One region of the Sporosarcina sp. P19 genome, then DNA from elsewhere that is predicted to be linked to it. Evidence: riboswitches for the same ligand, from Rfam matches in the RefSeq annotation. Region 1 holds a riboswitch; the other holds the start of a gene.
The links. Region 1 has a riboswitch for cobalamin ahead of CSV74_RS12340 (ABC transporter substrate-binding protein). Riboswitches for the same ligand answer to the same signal wherever they lie in the genome.
Positions count from the first base shown of each region.

Region 1 (10,008 bases):
TTCGGCCCTAAAATCCCAAGAACTTCTCCTTTTTCCACGTGGAACGACACATTTCGCACAATCGGTTCTTTGCCGTAGCCTCCTGATAAGTTCTCCACTTGCAACATCTTCACATCGCTCCTTTTCTACGTTGTTTGTAAAAGATGTAAGCAAACACCGGAGCGCCAATGAATGCTGTAATGACGCCGACCGGTAATTCAGCCGGCGAAATAACCGTTCGTGCGACGAGATCGCAAATGATTAATAATGAGGCACCGTTGAATAATGATAACGGCAACACGTGACGGTGATCAGAGCCCCATAGCATACGTGTCATATGAGGGACAACTAGGCCCACGAAGCCGATTGTCCCAGACACAGCAACAGCAGAACCGGTTAATACCGAACCGCCAAGCAAAATCATTAATTTACGCTGTTTGACATTGACCCCAAGATGATGCGCGCGTTCTTCACCGAATAATAAAGCGTTCAATTCGCGACGATTGAGCCACAGCATGAATGAGCCGATGATGAAAAACGGCAGTACCATTAGAATATAATTCCATCCGCGCATGGATACGCTACCAAGCAGCCAACCCACGATCTGACGGAGTTCTTCTTGCGTTAACGCGATCATCAGCGACAGCACGGAGCCAAGAAACGAACCGAAAATAATGCCTGTCAAAATAATCGTTTCCATTTTCATTGATCGATCGACGAGACGGGCAAAACCGATCACTAGAAACATCGTCACTGCAGCACCGACCATACTAAATACAGGTAAGGTGAATGCGCCAAGAACCGGTAGAGAAATACCAAAAAAGAGTGTGATCACGGCGCCGACAGAGGCACCGGATGACACTCCGAGGGTGTAAGGATCAGCTAATGGGTTTTTCAACAGCCCTTGGAAAGCGGCTCCTGAAATAGCCAGTGAGGCACCGACGATTCCCGCCAGCAACACACGAGGCATACGGATCTTCCACAAAATATTACTTGCGGTCGCGTCCGATTGATTCCATAGCGTCTCTATTGGTATTTTCACTGTACCGATCGATACGCCGAGCCAGATTGCCACAAGCAACGTGGCAATCGACACGACATAGGCGAGAGCGGTTTTATTCACCGAATACCTCAGGATAGACTGCTTTTGCAAACAATTCTAATCCGTCAGCTAAACGTGGACCTGTACGGCTTGTAATATCTTCATCCAATTGAATGACTTGATCTTCTTTGATCGCAGTAACCGCATCGAACCCGTCACGAGTTTTAATGTTTTCTACGACGTTTGGAATATAACTATACATAGCCAAAATTACATCCGGATTTTCATCTACAATCTTTTCAGGACTGATCATAATCCAGCCCTCTTCTGTCACGATGTTTTCAGCGTTTATCATATCTAAAAATTGCTGTGGGAATGTTCCCTTTCCTGGCGTATAAATTTCAGGTGCATCGGAGTTTTCAACAAACACGCGCTTCTTGTCTGTAATGTCTGCTGCTTTCTTTTCAATATCCGCAACTTTTGTTTTCATATCTTCGACGATTTGATTCGCTTCCACATTTTTGTCCATGACTGCACCAATCAGTTCAATTGTTTCATATGTCTCGTCAAATGTCTCAGCATTTGGTACGACGATCACAGGGATGCCTGCGTCACGAATTTGATTCAATCCTTCTTCACTTGAACCCATCATCATTTCATGTGCAAATACTGCTTCCGGCTCCAATGAAATGACTTTTTCCACGTTGACCGTAAAGTCCCCTACTGTATCAAGCTCCGTTACTTCCTTAGGGTAGTCATCGTTTTCTGTTACTGCAATGACTTGATCTCCTGCATCAATACCGAATAAAATTTCCGTATTGCTTGGAACTAATGAAATTACAGTTTCCGGCGCTTGTTCAAATGTAAGTTCTTTGCCAGCCGCGTCTGTCAGGGTGTATGGATAACTCGTTGTATCCGTCGATTGTTGTTCTGTGTTCGTTTCTTCGCCAGCTTGTTTTTCATCTGCTGGTGTTTCTTCTTTTTTACTGTCACTTCCGCATGCTGCGAGTAGTAGTACCGCAAGCATTGCCGTCAGCATCAGTTGCCAAAACTTCTTCATGTGTGTTCCTCCTTTAATATGTGTGTTGCATTACGCAAGCCGCAGACATGAAAAAAACCTTCGATAGTTCGAAGGATTAGGCGGGATGAAATCAATACGTGATTTCTTCCACTGTACCTATCCTCGTAGGTTGCTGCGGAACTTCATTTTCTAAAAAGGCAGGTGACCTGGCTTGTGCATGGCACATACAGTGGCGGGACCGCATCGGATTTGAACCGATTTCGCTTTTCATCTCAAGTTTTGAGAACCTTTTTAGAAGATATGTAATTATGACTTATTATAGCGATAATAGCGTTGGTTGTACAGGGGATAGGAGGAGATTGAGTGGGGCATGGGAGTGAGGCTCCAGCAGGGGGACGCTTTCCTGAGGGGCCGCGATGAGCCAACCAGTTCGTTGCACTCTCTTTGGTTGTCTCATCTGTCGACCTGATCCTCTGGGAGTCGCCCCCTGCTTCCGCCTCACTCCCTACTTTTCGTTGTGTTGGCAGGTTGAACCGCTTTTAAGTTGTTGATGTGTCTAGCGTCATTGGAACTTTTTAAACCAAAGAATTACGAAGCGAAACTTTGCCTTTTCCTCCCGACCTCACAACATAATCACCCGTAAGCTCTTGAACTTCATTCTCTAACTCAAGAAAGAAACACTAGTGAAGCGAAGTGAGAGCCGTTACGGAGGACGGCTTTTGCGAGTAAAAGCGAAGCGTTAGGAGCACATCTTTGTACTTGAGGCGGCGACCCGGGGAGGATATCAGGTGAGACCCCTCCCGAACGCGTCCGCCTGGAACGCAGCGAAACGTTGCTTTCCCCTTTCCCATTCACAAAGAAAAGGCCAAGCAGTCGATCTGCTTGGCCTTTTTTGATATATTACATTCTTTCAGGTGCTTGCACGCCAACTAATTTCAACGCGTTCGCAATCGTCGTTTTAGTCGCTGTAATCAAAGCCAAACGTGCTTCGGAAAGATCTTTATTTTCCGGATCAAGCACCTTGTTAGCGTTGTAGAAACTATGGAATGTAGCTGCTAGTTCCTGGATATATGTTGTTACACGATGCGGTGCGCGCATGCGTGCCGAGTCGCTGATTAGTTTCGGGAAGTCTCCGAGCTTCTTCAGTAGCTCTAGCTCTTTTTCATCTTGCAATAACGTGACGTTCTCTGTTGACGCTTCTACGTTCTGTTCTTTTGCCTGACGTAGAATCGAGCAAATACGTGCGTGTGCATATTGTGCGTAATAGACAGGGTTTTCATTGGATTTGGATACTGCCAAATCTAGATCGAAGTCCATTTGTGCATCGCCTGAGCGCATCGCAAAGAAATAACGTACAGCGTCTAAGCCGACTTCTTCTACGAGTTCACGCAGTGTGACTGCTTTGCCTGTCCGCTTGCTCATCTTGAATTTTTCTCCGTCTTTATAGAGCTGAACCATTTGCGCCACTTCTACTTCGAGCGTATCGCGGTCATAGCCAAGTGCTTGGATTGCCGCTTTCATACGTGGAATATATCCGTGGTGGTCTGCTCCCCAAATATTGATGAGTTTATCGAATCCGCGACTCAATTTGTCTTGGTGATACGCGATGTCCGGTGTTAAGTATGTGAATGAACCGTCTTGTTTGATTAGTACACGGTCTTTGTCGTCACCAAATGTAGTGGAGCGGAACCAAGTGGCACCGTCTTCTTCAAAGACATGGCCGTTTTCACGAAGTTTATTAAGTGCGACTTCAATCTTGCCGTTGTTATATAGGGACGTCTCTGAGAACCAGTTATCAAAATGAACGCGGAAGTCCGCCAAGTCTTTCTTCAGTTTATCCAGTTCGATATTCAAGCCGTGCTCACGGAAAAATGCCAGTCGCTCTTCTTCTGGAACATCGACATACTTGTCGCCGTATTGTTCGACCAGGCCTTTTGCGATCGTGATAATATCTGCACCACGATAGCCATCTTCAGGCATTTCTTTTTCCAATCCAAGCGCTTCGAAATAACGAACGTCTATAGATAACGCCAAGTTGTTTATTTGATTACCTGCATCGTTTATATAGTATTCGCGCGCTACGTCATAGCCTGCTTTATCGAGAATATTACATAATGAATCGCCTAGCGAAGCTCCGCGTGCGTGCCCTAAGTGCAAGTCGCCTGTTGGGTTCGCTGAGACGAATTCAACTTGAATTTTTTGTTGTTGTCCACTGTCGGAACGTCCGTAGTCAGCTCCTTGATCAAGGACGGTCTTCACGATATTTCCAAGGCTGTCTGTTTTCAAGCGAATATTGAGGAAGCCAGGTCCAGCGATTTCAATGGAGTCAATTGCTGTGTTCGTCGTATCGAGGTGCTCCAAAATACTTTCCGCGATTGCCCGTGGTGGCTTTTTTGCTAGTTTCGTCAACTGCATGGCGATATTCGCTGCATAGTCACCGTTCTCTTTACTTCTTGGTGATTCCAGTTTAATTTCCGGAATTTCTGCACCTTCTACTAATTGTGCTTTTTCAATCGCTTCGTGCAATGCTACTTTAATTTCATGTTGAATCTGCTCTACTGCATTCATTGTGTTACCTCCGAGTAGGTTATTGTCAAATGGTATTTCCCTAATAAACTTTCGTCTGAATGTAAGTCGTACGCTACTGTAAAGCGTCCTGGTACCCACTCCAGTTGATTGGTATGAACGGCTAAATCCATAACGGCAGGACCATTACCGTACGTACCGAAACGGACATCGTCCTGTCTGAAAGGCAATCGCATCTGTACGCCGCCCTTACGCATGATGAAGGCATCATCGGCATGTAATTTCACGGTCGTTCGGACTGATGGCATTCCTTCTGTTCGTTCTTCAAACAATAAGTAAGCCTGTCCTTTTTTCTCAATGAGTTCTCCAGTTGCCTGCATCGTATGCGTTTCTGCTTGCTGGTCTGGATGTTGAATAACGGAACGGAGCTGAACTTCCATTTTTGGCGCTTCCATTCGTTCACCGCCTTAAGTAAATAGATTCACTCATTATACACTTCTTCTGGCATTAGTTTCAATGTTACACATCTAAACTTTTCCTACGAACCGTTTAATCCGTCCATAACCGTACCATACTGTCAAAAGATACTGAATGGAACGGGATGTGATGCGCAATGAAACGTACCGATTATATAAAGTCTACAAATCGTAAAAAATGGAAAAAGATTGTATTATCTCTGTCGATCACGTCAATAGCCGCAATCCTAACTGTCTTAATCGCCCTTCGAATATATGCTCAAGTACTTGGTGCCCCTTCATTGAGCGTACCAAAGGCTTCCTTGTTCCTTGATCATAGTGGACATCAGATTGGAGATCATTTTTCACAACATCGACGTTATTGGATGAAGCTGTCTGATATGTCGCCTTATCTTTCGGATGCCTTCGTTGCAACGGAAGATAAGCAATTTTATTCGCATAATGGATTTGATTATAAACGGATTGCGGGTGCAGTTCTTAAGGATGTCAAAACGATGAGTAAGGCACAGGGAGCGAGTACGATTACTATGCAATATGCGCGAAATCTGTATTTGACGCACGAAAAGTCTTGGTCACGGAAACTCCATGAAGCGCTGTTTGCCTATCGACTGGAAATCTTCTATGACAAGGATACGATTTTGGAAGGTTATTTAAATACCGTCTACTTCGGTCACGGAATGTACGGAGTGGAAGCGGCGAGCCGGTTTTATTTCTCAAAAGCCGCGAAAGACCTGACATTAGAGGAAGCGGCTACGATTGCGGCGATCGCAAAAGGCCCTTCCATTTATTCACCACTTGATCATCCTGAAAATTCACGTGACCGTCAATTGCTCGTACTGAATCAAATGGAGCGCTATGACTATATTTCTACTGAACAGAAAGAACGAGCAATAGAAGAGGAAATTGTACTCAAGACAGATAGTTGGAAAGATATGAAGCAAGTGGCACCTTACTTTTTGGATGCTGCGTGGCAACAAGCAGAAGACATTCTCGCTTCGAAAGGTCGAGCACCAGCGGAAGGTGGCTGGCAAATCCGAACGACGCTGAATCAACAGCACCAGCAAGCGGCGGAACAAGCAATTAAACAAGCAATGCCTGAAAATGATCTGCAAGTTGGATTCATTTCAATGGCCGCAGATACAGGTTTTGTTACGTCGATGATAGGCGGTGTGGATTTTGGCGATAGCTCCTTCAACCGGGTGACTCAAGCGAAGCGTCAGCCAGGGTCTGCGATGAAGCCGATCCTCTATGCGGCAGCGCTAGAAAAAGGGATGAATCCTTTAACGTTCATGACAGCTGAAAAAACGCTGTTTACGTATGATGACGGTCGTTCGACATATGAACCAAGCAATATTAACGGGGAGTTTGCGGCGAAGCCGATTTCATTGGCACAGGCGATTGCGATTTCGGATAATATTTATGCAGTCAAGACGCTTGAGCAAGTGGGTTACAAGCCGTACACGAAAATGGCGCAACGACTCGGTATCGACGTCACGTTTCCCGAATCGCCTGCAGTTGCTCTAGGAACTTCCGACTTGACGCTGTTCGAGATGACGACAGCGTATAATCGCATTGCGTCAGAAGGGAAACAGGTTGAGCCCCAAATGATTCTATCGATTACGGATGCGAACGGAAAACTGGTCTATGAGCACCCTTCGAAGAAACCGAAGCAAGCAATGTCGGAACAAGACGCGTTTGTGCTGACACATTTGATGACAGGGATGTTCGACCCCGTCTTTAATGATTATTTAACCTCTACAGGCCTATCCATGCGTCCGAAACAATCACGGCCTTATGCTGCAAAGTCCGGAACGACGATATCGGATCAGTATTTGATTGGATTCTCGCCCACATTAACAGCTGGAATTTGGACAGGGTTCGACCGCGGCAAGCAACTCGAGAATTTGGAAGATAAAACTGTCTCGAAAAAAGTGTGGATTGATTTTATGGAAGCGGCACATGAGGGTACAGCGCCACAACCATTCCTCCCCCCTTCTGGCGTGCAAGGTGTCATTGTAGATATCGAAACTGGTGGAATTGCAGTCAATGAATGTGCGAAGCAACGATTGATCTACGTGAAGGATAAAGACGTACCGCAGAAGTTATGTACGGATCGCTCGTTGAGAGAACAGCATTCGGGAGAAGAGGAAAATTCTAAAATGGAATTGTTCCCGTTTTCGTTTTTTGAGTGATTGGTGAGTTTTGGGTTATGAGCGGTTGGTGGGCTGGTATGAGCGGTTGGCTGCTGGCTTTGAGCGGATAGCTTCAAAGTATGAGCGGGTGTACGCTCGTATAGAGCGGATAGCCGGAATGATTGAGCGGATGACGGTCGCAATAGAGCGGGTAGCGTTGATGTATGAGCGGAATAGGCTCATGATAGAGCGGATAGCGACAAACTATGAGCGCTCGAACGCCAACATTGAGCGCGCAGCCGCAAAGTATGAGCGCCACAACTAGATTCCACCCCTCAAACCCCAATAAAAAAGCCTCGTTCTCCGTATCCGCGGAGAGCGAGGCTTTTTTGACCGTTATGCAGTGATCGAATGAATCCGCACTGCTTGGGTTTGTGGTTTCATCAAACGACTGTCTACATAGCGGGTGTCCTAGATTACAGCGCAAAGCTGTATATTTAGTTTACTTCCTTTGTTGCAGACATTCAACCTCAAAGAGTACGTTATGCAAATTGTCACATTTTTGACGTATTTGATGAGAATTGTACTTTTCAATTATGCCGTATAACGTCTTACTCTGTGCGCAAACCTTCGTGTAATTCAGGTGTACTACGTTCCCAAAGCTCTGCGTTATGCGACTTTAGAAAGTCTTTTAGAATTTTCTTTGAACGATCGTCCATATCGTCTACAATAATTTGACGTTTCATTGATTTGTCCATGCGGTTGACGTGGTCTGCGAGCAACTTATAGCCTCGTCTCTTTTCGCGATTGACGACCATTTCACACGCTGTGATTCCTGCATAATATGGACCTTCCTCACGATAATCAATTGTCACCCAAACGAGCCAGTATGGTTTACCGCCTTCAGAATCTTTTCTGTCCGTGGTGAATTTGATTCCTCGTTCTGTATCACTACGGGCATGCATAGCACCCATTTCCACTTGTGCTGTACCCGCTTCTACATCGATGATCACAGGCGAAATGTTTTCGAGCGACAACGAACCTATGCCAAACCCTTTATGTCCATCTGTGGGATCATTTTTAATTATCGTAAAGCCTAACTTTGGTTTTGAATTTTGCTCACTTGCCATGTAAATCGCCCTCCGTCTCTGTTATTATATGTACTATACCTGAATTTTCTGCTAAGGAGGAAATAAAATGCCATACGTCACAGTAAAAATGCTTGAAGGCCGCACTGACGACCAAAAACGTGCACTCTGTGAAAAAGTTACGCAAGCCGTTGTGGAAACGACTGGTGCTACTACTGATAGCGTAACAGTTTTCATTGAAGAAATGCCAAAAAACCATCTTTTTAAAGAAGGTAAACTTATGAGTGAGCAGTAAAATCGGCAAAAGGATTCTCATCGCGAGAATCCTTTTTACTTAATTCATTCAGCTGACTGAACTCACTTGCATCTCTTCAATGAAGGCAAATGCTTGATCCATTTCTTGATCAGTAAAGTTTAGTTTGTTTTTCACGATACGTACTTTAGCAATTTGATCCTCTTTATCGAGCTGATCGAAATATAATAATGTGGAGACCAATTCCAAAAAGCGTGACGACTTCTCATTTAATCGCTCGATACATTTGGGCAACTGTTCTTTCGGTGCATCTGCTGTCGCAAGGAATTTCGACCCTTCATCCGTCACTTGATAGCAATATTGTTTATACGAACCCTTGTCCTCAAAACGTTCAGCCAAAAAGCCCATTTCACATAACTCTTCCACTCGCAATGTCAGTTCTTCCGAATAAGGACCATACATATGGAGCTCGTATTTCTCTGCAAACGGGAAATTCATTTTCTTTAATATATAAACCATTTTCTGCATTTTCTTACGGCCATTCACTTCATTTGCCAACGATATAAACTGAACGATTTTTGCATGCTCTTGCAGCAAGTCCCGCAACCCCTCTCTTAGCCTCTTAACAATTCCAAAATCTTCTTATGCAACGGGTTTCCATCTATCAACAAATCTTCTGGATAATAAATTTTATGGTCTGTTCTGCGTTTTCCTGATATCGCTTCGACCACATCGGACATCCGCGACAGTTCACGCAAATCGCCATTTTCTAGTTGTAAATAAATCGGCACGCGCTCATTCTCTTCACCTGGACGATAAAAGTCGTAAGGTAAGTCTGATGAAGAATCCGTCACTAAATAATAGTCAGGATCGAGCCCTGCTTCTTTGAACAATGTAATAAGTTCACCGAATTTCATGTACTGCACTGCAGGATCGAACTCGGCATATTGAAATAGTCGTCTGTTCACGAAGCGATCGCATAAATCCGCTAAAATTGTATCGTCTTCTTCCATCCACAGCTGGAAATACGTCAATAACACGCCCTCGTCAAGAGCTATGTACTCTTTCAATTTGAATTCTTGTGCGAAGAACGAAACGAAATGCAGCGGTTCTTGCTTAAACGCATACCCAGTTTCAAATAAATGTTTTGCTCTGTGTAAAATTTTGATCAGAATTACTTCTGCACTTCGCGATACAGGGTGGAAATACACTTGCCAGTACATTTGATAACGGCTCATGATATAGTCTTCCACCGCATGCATGCCGCTGTGCTTGATGACGACTTGTTCTTCAGTCGGACGCATCACACGCAAAATCCGTTCCATGTCGAAGTGGCCATAGGAAACGCCTGTGTAATACGCATCGCGCTGAAGATAATCCATACGGTCCGCGTCGATTTGACTGGAAATCAAACTGACGACTAGTTTGTCCGGATACGTCTTATCTATGACATCCGCCACTTTTTGAGGGAAATCTGGCGACACACGATGC
Region 1 covers NZ_PDYR01000011.1:91,916-101,923, reverse strand. Annotated here, with positions in the region: gene CSV74_RS12350 (adenosylcobinamide amidohydrolase) at 1-107, opposite strand, end outside; gene CSV74_RS12345 (FecCD family ABC transporter permease) at 110-1,102, opposite strand; gene CSV74_RS12340 (ABC transporter substrate-binding protein) at 1,095-2,081, opposite strand; cobalamin riboswitch at 2,222-2,348, opposite strand; gene argS (arginine--tRNA ligase) at 2,943-4,610, opposite strand; gene CSV74_RS12330 (YwiB family protein) at 4,607-5,023, opposite strand; gene CSV74_RS12325 (transglycosylase domain-containing protein) at 5,182-7,236, shown strand; gene CSV74_RS12320 (hypothetical protein) at 7,262-7,501, shown strand; gene CSV74_RS12315 (YwhD family protein) at 7,788-8,306, opposite strand; gene CSV74_RS12310 (2-hydroxymuconate tautomerase) at 8,374-8,559, shown strand; gene CSV74_RS12305 (YwgA family protein) at 8,608-9,114, opposite strand; gene CSV74_RS12300 (HD domain-containing protein) at 9,132-10,008, opposite strand, start outside.

Region 2 (10,008 bases), on a different contig from region 1:
CATTACTTCAAACGCTGATCGTATTTGCAGTAATCTTTGTATTGATTTTGATCATGAATGCGCTATTCATTAAACGACAAAGTATATTATCTTTGTTCCGTGTAACCACCGTAACGCAACAGCGGGTCAAAAAGATGACAGTATTCCAGGCGGTTGTCGGTGTGTTCGGTATTCTACTCATTGTATTCGGCTATTATTTATCATCTCGATTATTCAGTAGTGTGTTCCTAGGCGAACAGCTATTTCTGGTGATGATCATCATACTAGCTTCTGTCGTCATGGGAACGTATTTGTTCTATAAAGGCTCCGTTAGCTTTATCTTTAACCTGATTCGTAAACGTAAAGGAGGATATCTGAACGTTAACGATGTGCTGTCTCTCTCTTCAATTATGTTTCGAATGAAATCGAATTCTCTTCTATTAATGATTATTACATCGGTATCTGCGCTATCCATTGCATTACTTTCTTTAAGTTATATTTCGTATTACTCAGTAGAGAAGTCAGTAGAGCGAACTATTCCGGCCGACTTTACTATTCCTGATACTACGCGTGCAATGGAATTTACACAGGCGCTTGAAAGTGAAAGCATTGCCTATACAGAGACAGCTATCGATCTATTGAATACACCTGTTGATTTATCGAGAGTACTATCTATTGCCGGTGGGGATAGTCAAGATATAAGTTATACCGATACAGAAATGATCGTTATTAGTGATAAAGGATTACCGGAGATAGACGTAGCAGAAAAGGAAGTGCTCTTCGTCAACTCTGATAATTTAACGGAAAACTTCATGAAATTCAAAGAAGATCAGCAAGTCGTTTTCCAAGGCAAAGAGCATGAGTATGATCTAACACTGGAAGGGACAGAAAGGGTAGTTGTTTTGCCCATACGTGTAACCTATGGTTTTGTAGTCGCGGTAGTGGATGATCAAGTGTTCCAGCAGATGAATGTAGATATAGATCCTTCCGTAGAATCCGAATTTACGGAATATCATGGAGTGGATATCGAGAATGAGAATGATCTAGAAAAAGCGAATGATATATTTAATGTGTTGGGAATAAACGACTGGGCAGGACATGAATCGAAGTTTGAGGAAAGAACGAAACAAATGCAAGGTGCAGGCATGATCATGTTCATCGTGGGATTCCTCGGCCTCGCTTTCCTTGTCACTTCTGGCTGTATCTTATACTTTAAACAAATGGACGAAAGTGAAGATGAAAAATCGAACTACACTATTCTTCGTAAACTGGGCTATACACAAACAGATTTGCTAAAAGGGGTTCAACGAAAGCAGTTATTTAATTTCGGTATTCCGTTAGTCGTCGGTCTCTTCCACAGCTATTTCGCGGTGAAATCCGGCTGGTTCTTATTCGGTACTGAAATGCTGGCGCCCACGATTATTGTGATGTTCATATACACAGCGCTTTATTCTATATTTGGCTTGCTTTCCGTATTGAATTATAAGCGTGTGATTAAAGATTCTTTATAACATAGTAACACCCCTGACACATTAAGGTCAGGGGTGTTTTATTACGAATTAGTTACTACCTACTAATTCAGCAACTACGATTTGATATGCTTTATCTAAATTAGCTAGTTGTTTGCTTTTTTCTGCAGAGTCATTTGAAGTGTCTTCAGCAATTTGTTTCTTTACATTTTCCACTAGTATAGGAAGGGGAGTAGAGTGAGTGCTCACTCGATCCGACATCAATGTGTCCTTTAATAAGTTTGTAAAATCATCAATTGTTTGATTGTGCATAATTCATTCTCCTCATCGTGTTTGTATGGATTCGTTGACATAAAAAACATCCTTCCGGTAAATACCTGGAAGAATGTTAAGTGGGAAGCCGTGACGAATTAAACGGTTCGGCAGGAAATACACATATGCTGGATCGATAGAAACTATATCGAAGCCACCTAATGAATGTCCTGATTCCGTTTTTTCGTACGTCGGCTTGTGTGTAATTTTTCATAAGCCGCACTTGACACCTCCTATCCGCGTAGGGTATTGGTGTGTACTGATCTAGGCAGGTCTCCTGGCTCGTCTTCAACGTATAATTCACCTTCCCATTTCCCTCACGGTGAAACAGTGGTAACGAATTATACTCCAACTCACAGTTGCGGGACAGCATCGGCTTTTCACCGATTTCCCTTTTAAGCGTTTAAGAAAAATAAACGCACCTATCTCTAACACGATATTCAGTTGCTCTTTCAGTATAGCACTCTTATTGATGAAAGGAACAAAAATAGTGCAACATTCTCTACTACAACACGTACTCACACTAATTCTATGGAACGCGCTGCTTAGAACAATGATTTATGTTTCTGTACTGTTCTATAGACCAACGCCTAGCCGATTAACGAATGTCGAGTAGCGTTCCTTTGATATAAATACACGCCAATAAATACGACAAGCTCAGAAGCGGGAATGGATAACCAAATACCATTCAATCCGAAGATGCGTGGCAAGATCATCAAGAAAATCAACATGACGATGATTTCACGTGAAGCGGTGATCCAAGTGGCCATCCGTACATTGCCGACAGATTGATAATAAGTCATCATGACAAAATTCGTACCTGTGAACAAATAGGCAAAGAAGAATAGATTAATTCCAGTAGTAGCCAAATCCCTGACGGCTTGTGTGAAGTCTCCGAAAATAGACACGATAGGGCCTGCTGCAAACTGTCCGACAAGGAAGAACACAGCACCCGCGATGACCACTGTGAGAGTGGCCTTTTTAACGGTTTCCTTCATCCTTATACGGTTACCAGAGCCTTGATAATAACTGATCAGCGGCTGAATGGCACCACCCATCCCGAGGAATAGCATAAGCATGACACTGTGCACATAGTTTAAAATAGAGAATGCCGCAACACCTTCTGTACCGGCCATCCGTTCGAACGCAATATTATGTGTAATGGTAAAGAAGGAAATTCCCAACTCGGAAAGGAAGCTCGGAAATCCGATGAAAAGAATGGCTAGGAACAGCTTTTTATTGAACTTTAAGCGAATCAATTTTAAGTTATTGTTTTTCTTAAAGAAGTGGGCGAGTAGTACTAACATGCCCATAAAGGATGCAATAATTGTAGCGGTTGCAGCACCGGCAACACCGTAATCCAAAATGAATAAGAACACATAATTCAAGATGATGTTGACGACCGACGTCACAATTAACCCAGCCATCGAAAGGTTCGGTGCACCATCGTTACGTACGAAAATACTAAATGTGTTTTCTATAGTAAAGATAAAGCCAAACAGTAATATCACAAATAAATATTGCGATACATATGGAAATGTAGTGGTATTCGCTCCAAGTGCGTATGCTAGCGAATCCCTAAAAATAAAGGCGGTTAAGCCTAATATAATGGTGAATAAGAAAATGGAAATGATTGCATGTGTGAAAATCGAACGAGCTTTAAGCACATCTTTAGCACCCATTGCCATCGAGTATTTTGTGGCGGCACCTATACCAATCCATAAGGAAATAGCAAAAAATATGGTATAAACGGGAGCCGAAATTCCGACTCCCGCCAATGCTTCTGCACCCAATCGATTACCGACCATGATACCATCCGCCACAATATTGATTGCCATCAGCAACATACCGACAGTTGACGGTATTAAATAACGTAAAAAGATACGTCCTACTGGCTCAGTATCCAATTTATTGAACTTGGGTGAAGAAGAACTCATTGCACAGGGCTCCTTTGAAGATCAAGTTCCATGATGAGACAAGGGAATTCACCTACATCATCAATTTTACCATTTAACTTAAAACCGAATTTTTCATATAAATGCTGTGCGGCTTTATTACTTGGATAAATACTTAAATATATCTTGTTGCATTGATACTTTTCTTCCATTCTCGTAAGTAGAAGTTTAAGAAATCTGCTAGCATAACCTTTGCCTTGGTGATGCTGATCTATCATAAAGCGATCAAGCCATACGTTGCCATCTGCTTCACGTCCATGCATAGCATAGCCGACTAATTCCTCTCCATCATATAATCCAATGGACTTCCATTCTGGTTCGAATTGAGATTGTGCTAGTGAAAATGAATTGCTTTCAATAAAGTTCTTTTGGTTTTCGTGTACGGATAAATAGGCAACATCCTGCCAATTTTCATTCGTTACCTCACATGCGTGGAGGCTCATAATTCCATCTCGCTTTCATTTTTTTGTAAAACAGTAAAACTTCTTTTGTTTTATTAGTTTATTTAGTCATCACTTTTCTTAATAAATCCGAACAACAGGATATCAACAATGGAATCCAATGCTTCGGTTACCGTCATACGATTTTCGTAGAAAAACTTTCGATCAAGTGTAGAGTTGGTTGCATCTATAATCAACTTCATAAGTAACTCTACGTTTTGATCTGCAATGATCCCTTCATGAATTCCTTGTTCAATTAATTCACGAAGTTCATCCCATTCATGAAGTGCAGCGTGTACTCGCTCCCATTGTTGGGGATGTGTTTTTCTCATTTGATCAAGTATTTGCCAGTTATAAAAGTCATTGTATTTCGGTATGACCGTAATGACTTTCTTAATCTTATCGACAAGATGTAGTTCATCGTCTTTCATAATGATATCGGTTTTTTCGTCGAACTCCTGTAATGTCGAGTCGATCATCGCATCTAAAATTTCCGTTTTCGAAGAAAAGTGTTCGTATAATGTCCGTTTGCTGATACCTAGTCTTTTGGCTAGATCATCCATCGTAAACTTCATACTTTTTTCATGAACTTCTTCGAGGAAAGCTTTCATAATACGTGCTTTCATTTATCGTACCCCTATCCGTATATACCGAATGAAAACTAAAAAAACATATACAGTTTTCATCGTTCTTATCTAGTATAAGTACTTTTAATATAAAAAGCAAAGACCGCTGCTTAAAAACAATATTATTTAATTAGATAGGCTTATAAACTCCTTATACAGGGTAGTTTTACTGTACACGTACGAGAGAGGGTGGGGGTTGTATGGGAGAAGGGAAATTGGTTGTAGCCGTTGCGGGTGCTAGTGGATATATAGGCAATAATCTATTGAAAAAGCTAAAAGGAAAAGCAAAAGTTATTGGTCTGTCACGAAATGGAGATCGGCGGGAGAATACGGAAGACGTTGAGTGGCGGTCTTGTGATCTGTTTTCTATGAAAGATGCTGAGAAGAGCTTGGCTGGTGCGGACATTGCGGTGTATCTCGTTCATTCTATGCTAAAATCAGCGAAATTATCTCAAGGTGCCTTTGAAGATATGGATGTCATTTTAGCGGATAACTTTGCGCAGGCAGCTAAAAAACAAGGAATTAAACAAATTGTCTATTTGGGCGGAATTAGCCCCGATGAAGATGAATAAGATTTATCTCGCCATTTGAAAAGCCGTTTAGAAGTAGAACGGATTTTACGCTCATATAACGTTCCTGTTACCGCATTACGTGCAGGGCTAATTGTCGGTCCAAAAGGTTCTTCTTTCCCAATTTTATCGAAGCTAGTTAGAAGACTTCCAGTAATGATTTTACCTAAGTGGACACGCTCCAATACACAGCCTGTAGCACTGGATGATGTGATGAAATCATTAAGCTCATTACTATTGGACTTTGAACCCGCGCAACGATCTATCGATATAGGCGGCCCCGAAGTCATGACGTATAAGTCGATGATGGTGAAGACTGCTGAAGTAGCGGGAACGCGATCAAAAATGTTAGATGTGCCATTCTTCTCCTTAAGTCTGTCGAGGCTCTGGTTACGTTTAGTTACACAAACACCAAAAGAGATTGTGTATCCGTTAGTGGAGAGTTTGAAACATCCAATGGTCGTCCATTCCGAGCGTTACATGGAAGGGATTAGTGATGGAGAAATCCCGTTCATTCAAGCTGCAAGAGAAGCACTGGAGGCGGAATTGAAAGAAAAAGAAGTGTCAAAGAAGAAGCCAACAATGGGGCCGCTTAAGCAAGATGTTCGTTCAGTGCAAAGAATTGAATTACCTTATAACTGGACTGCGGATGAAACTGCACGTTATTACGTAAAATGGCTTTCTACGTTCTTGAATCCTTGGGTGAAAACCGACGTAAACGACCAGTTAAATTGCCGAATCGGTTTCCTCGGTAATCGGACATTGCTCGAGTTAAGTTATTCTGCAGATCGTAGTACAAAAGATCGCTCACTTTACTATATAACGGGCGGTTTATTGATGGATCCTGATTCCAATGAACGCGGCAGAATGGAGTTTAGAAAGATTCCAGGATCGAATGAAGTAATCATTGCGATTCATGACTACTTACCGTCTATACCATGGTTTGTCTATTACGTCACACAAGCCAATATACACACGTTTGTCATGTCTTGTTTCCGCCAGCATATGTATAAGTTGAGTGCTATTGAACGTGATCGATTAGGCATTGTTGTTTCTAATGTGCGATAAAGAAAAGCTCGGATCGGCAGTATTACACTGCCGATCCGAGCTTTTCTTTATCGTCTGGGATGGATGAGCCTTGCTATATACATTCAGATGGTTATTACGTAAGTCTTCGACGGTAAGAGGTTTATGCAACAATCCCGTCAATTTATGAAATATACCAATTTTTATATACTGCGTAAACTATGGAAAGCGTAGAACAAAAGCAACGGCATCTTTCGGACTGCCTGGCTCATTATGCGTTTAATGTTTCTTGCTTGGCTTCTGCAAGCTGGCCGCCTTCTTTTAAATACTTCTCTACGCCTTCAGCTGCACGATATGCCAATGCACCGATTGTTGAAGTGGGGTGATGTCCTCCGAATTGAGGGAATGCTGAACCGCCCACTACGAATAAGTTATCCATTTCCCACATTTGAAGGTAGTTATTCACTGCGGATGTTTCAGGGTCGGCCCCCATAATAATTCCGCCCGCATAGTGACCACCCGAATATATATGATCGAACTCTTCAGGCACTTCATCTTCATCGACGATATCAGCGCCCATTTCTTTCATGATTTCACTACACTTTTCAATTCCAAATTTGGCCATGTTCCGATCATGATCTGTGTAACGATTCGTAATACGTAATAGGGGATCTCCGTATTCATCTTTGTATGTTGGATCTAGATCCACGTAATTATGCCACCATGACATAACAGCAGGAGTATACCATGCTATTAGCGAGCGATTCGCATAATGGATCGATTTTTTCTTGAACTCAGGTCCCCATTTCGGCGTGCCACTTGGGACGTGGTTTGATGCAATAGCCCCATCGCCATATTGACGTAATTCGATACCGCCACCATTGATGAAATCTACATTAGAGTGGTCAAAGTTATCACCGGCAAAGTCACTCAAAGTACCACCAAGCGCACCTGCACCCATGTAGAGGTTGAACTTCTTCTTTTCAAAGAATCCTCTTGCCCCAAGGAATGTGATATTGAATTGCCCATTAAAGTTACGTCCAATGGTTCCTTTGCGTGTTGTTGGATCATATGGTATCCCAATTTTTGACAGCATCAACAAGCGATTGTTGGTGAATGAAAATGCCCCTAATACAACAACGTCTGCTGGTTGTTCATATTCAATACCTGTCCGTGTATCAGTAAACATTACACCGGTTGCTTTACCGTCTTTATGCAGTACACGACGCACTAAAGAATTGGTACGAATTTCGCAGTTTCCAGATTTGCGCGCAGTCGGAATAACTGTAGCCAATGGATCCGATTTAGCCGTGAAATCACAGCCATACATCGTACAATAAGAGCAGAACATACAAGCATTTAATTTTTCACCGTCCGGATTGGTGTAGGCTTGTGATAAGTTACCGGAAGCGACTTGGAATGGATGATAACCCATTCTCTCCGTTGTTTCTTTAAACAGTTTCACGGCAGGTGATGCTAGCATAGGAGGGTTAGGGTAATCATTTGAACGCTTGTCGCCAAGCGGATCAGGCTCACCTGAAATTCCGGCAGTTTTCTCCCATTTATCGTAATAAGGCTCCATCTCATCATACGTAATACCCCAGTCTTGGATCGTCATGCCCTCAGGAATTTTTTCCTTGCCATACCGTTCAATGGTCTTGGAACGTAATTCAAAGTCGATAGCTCTCCAGCGATATGTAGCACCTGCCCAGTGCACACTACCCCCACCTAAATCAGTCCCAGCCATCATTTCTGCTCTTGTGCGGACTGGAAGAGCGGTGTCTTCCAGTTTCACCCGTGATGTAATCGTTTCAGGTGATAGATTTTGCATCATCTCGTAACGATCTGTATAACGTAATTCATCTTTAACACCTATATAATCTTGTCGGTCCTGCTTTTTACCCCGTTCCAGCGTTACTACCTGATAGCCAGCTTTCGCTAGCTCGGCAGAAACTACACCACCTGCCCAACCACTTCCTACTACGACTACATCTACTTTTTTTAGTTTTTTCGCCATATGAGTTCCTCCTGTTATCAGTGTCCTTGGTAATTCCGTAAGCTTTCAGGTTTCATTACGATGAAGTCCTCTTTTTCGATATCTGCTGTATAGCTCATACGTGGACCAGGGAACTCCTTCATCCTCCAGCCTTCCATATTGCGGTTCCCACCATAGACCGGATCAGCATACGCACCTTCAATAGTTGTTTGTAATAGTAGATTAAAGAACGTTGTCGAAGCGACACCGTTCATCTTCGCTTTTCCATCGTCGAACATCTGCAAAATTTCATCTTGTTGCTCCGGCTCTAGCTTAGGGAAATTTGTTTCGAATTTCTCTTGTGCCGTTTTTTCTAATGCATGTACACCTTCTAGGAAGATATCTCCTCTTGTCATAGGAGTTTGATATCTGACGGCTGGTGTAGGTACTTGCGTATCGGCGTTTGGACCTGTGTCTTGGTTCATGTCTGCTTGGTTTTCATATGCATCTACGGCACCTGTCTGTAAAAACGGCCCTTTCATATATTCTTTTCCGTTCATACCCCATTCGCCGGCAAGTTGTCGATCGATAAAGTAAGGTACACCTAATTCGATAGCACCGGGGCCTAAATCGTCTTTCGGAAATATCCTTTCAGTAGCAGCGGATAGGATAAGAAAGTCCTCGCCATTACTGAAAAAAGTCCGAGCTTCGAGTAAATGGCCAACTTCTTTCCCTGAGTCTGTAGGTTCGCCTGGTTTTTGGAGCTGATTAGTCAATAAGCCACCGAATAATGATCCGCCAACTAAACCTCCAGCCAATAAGCCGGTATTCTTCATGAAATTTCTACGACTGATCCCTTTTTGTGTATCCTCAGGTTGTCTAGGTTCTGTCACTTTGTTCTCCTCCTTGTACATACGACTTTCAAATTTTACCAATGCACTACTACGTATCATATTGTGTTGAATGTGTAGAGTTTATACATAATAAAGAGTTTTTGTAGATTGAAATAATGTAGTTTATTAAATAATTGAATATTCCGAATAAACATTGTGGAATAAAAAGCCCCTGAAATTACTTAAGCGATTTCAGGGGCTTCACGTTTTTACTATTGATTTATTTTAATTAGTTTTTCTCTTCAGCATCTTGTTCCATATCTACTTCTGGCTCATCTACATCTACGTCGTCGTTTGTAGTATCATCTGCTGGCTCATCCACATCTACGTCGTCGTTAGTAGTATCATCTGCTGGTTCATTCACATCTACATCTTCATTTGGAGTAACATCTGCTGGTTGATCTACTTCAACATCGTCATTCTCATCGATAACTGGATCATCGTCTCCACAAGCGCTTAGGACACCAACAGAAAGAATTGCAGCTGCTCCCACTTTTAATAAATTATTTTTCTTTAGCTTATTTAAATCCATTATAAATATCCTCCTCTAGATGTTTGATAATCGTTCATATACTAATAATATCCCTATTTATATTTTGTAAACATATAAAACTAGAAGTGATTCTTTAGTACTGATAACAAAATTAGCGAGAGAGATAGCAAACAGTTGTAAAGGTACATAAACTATAAGAAAACTATATAACAAGAGGAGAAAACTGAAGAATGGTGTTGAAAGTGCTATGATGGATATAGACATGCCTAAC
Region 2 covers NZ_PDYR01000007.1:97,341-107,348, forward strand. Annotated here, with positions in the region: gene CSV74_RS09445 (ABC transporter permease) at 1-1,490, shown strand, start outside; gene CSV74_RS09450 (hypothetical protein) at 1,539-1,760, opposite strand; cobalamin riboswitch at 2,011-2,201, opposite strand; gene CSV74_RS09455 (MATE family efflux transporter) at 2,351-3,697, opposite strand; gene CSV74_RS09460 (GNAT family N-acetyltransferase) at 3,694-4,158, opposite strand; gene CSV74_RS09465 (TetR/AcrR family transcriptional regulator) at 4,221-4,781, opposite strand; gene CSV74_RS16920 (NAD(P)H-binding protein) at 4,982-5,353, shown strand; gene CSV74_RS09470 (Rossmann-fold NAD(P)-binding domain-containing protein) at 5,369-6,418, shown strand; gene CSV74_RS09475 (GMC family oxidoreductase) at 6,648-8,393, opposite strand; gene CSV74_RS09480 (gluconate 2-dehydrogenase subunit 3 family protein) at 8,411-9,244, opposite strand; gene CSV74_RS09485 (hypothetical protein) at 9,474-9,776, opposite strand.
Region 2: another riboswitch for cobalamin. It lies ahead of CSV74_RS09450 (hypothetical protein); the one in region 1 lies ahead of CSV74_RS12340 (ABC transporter substrate-binding protein).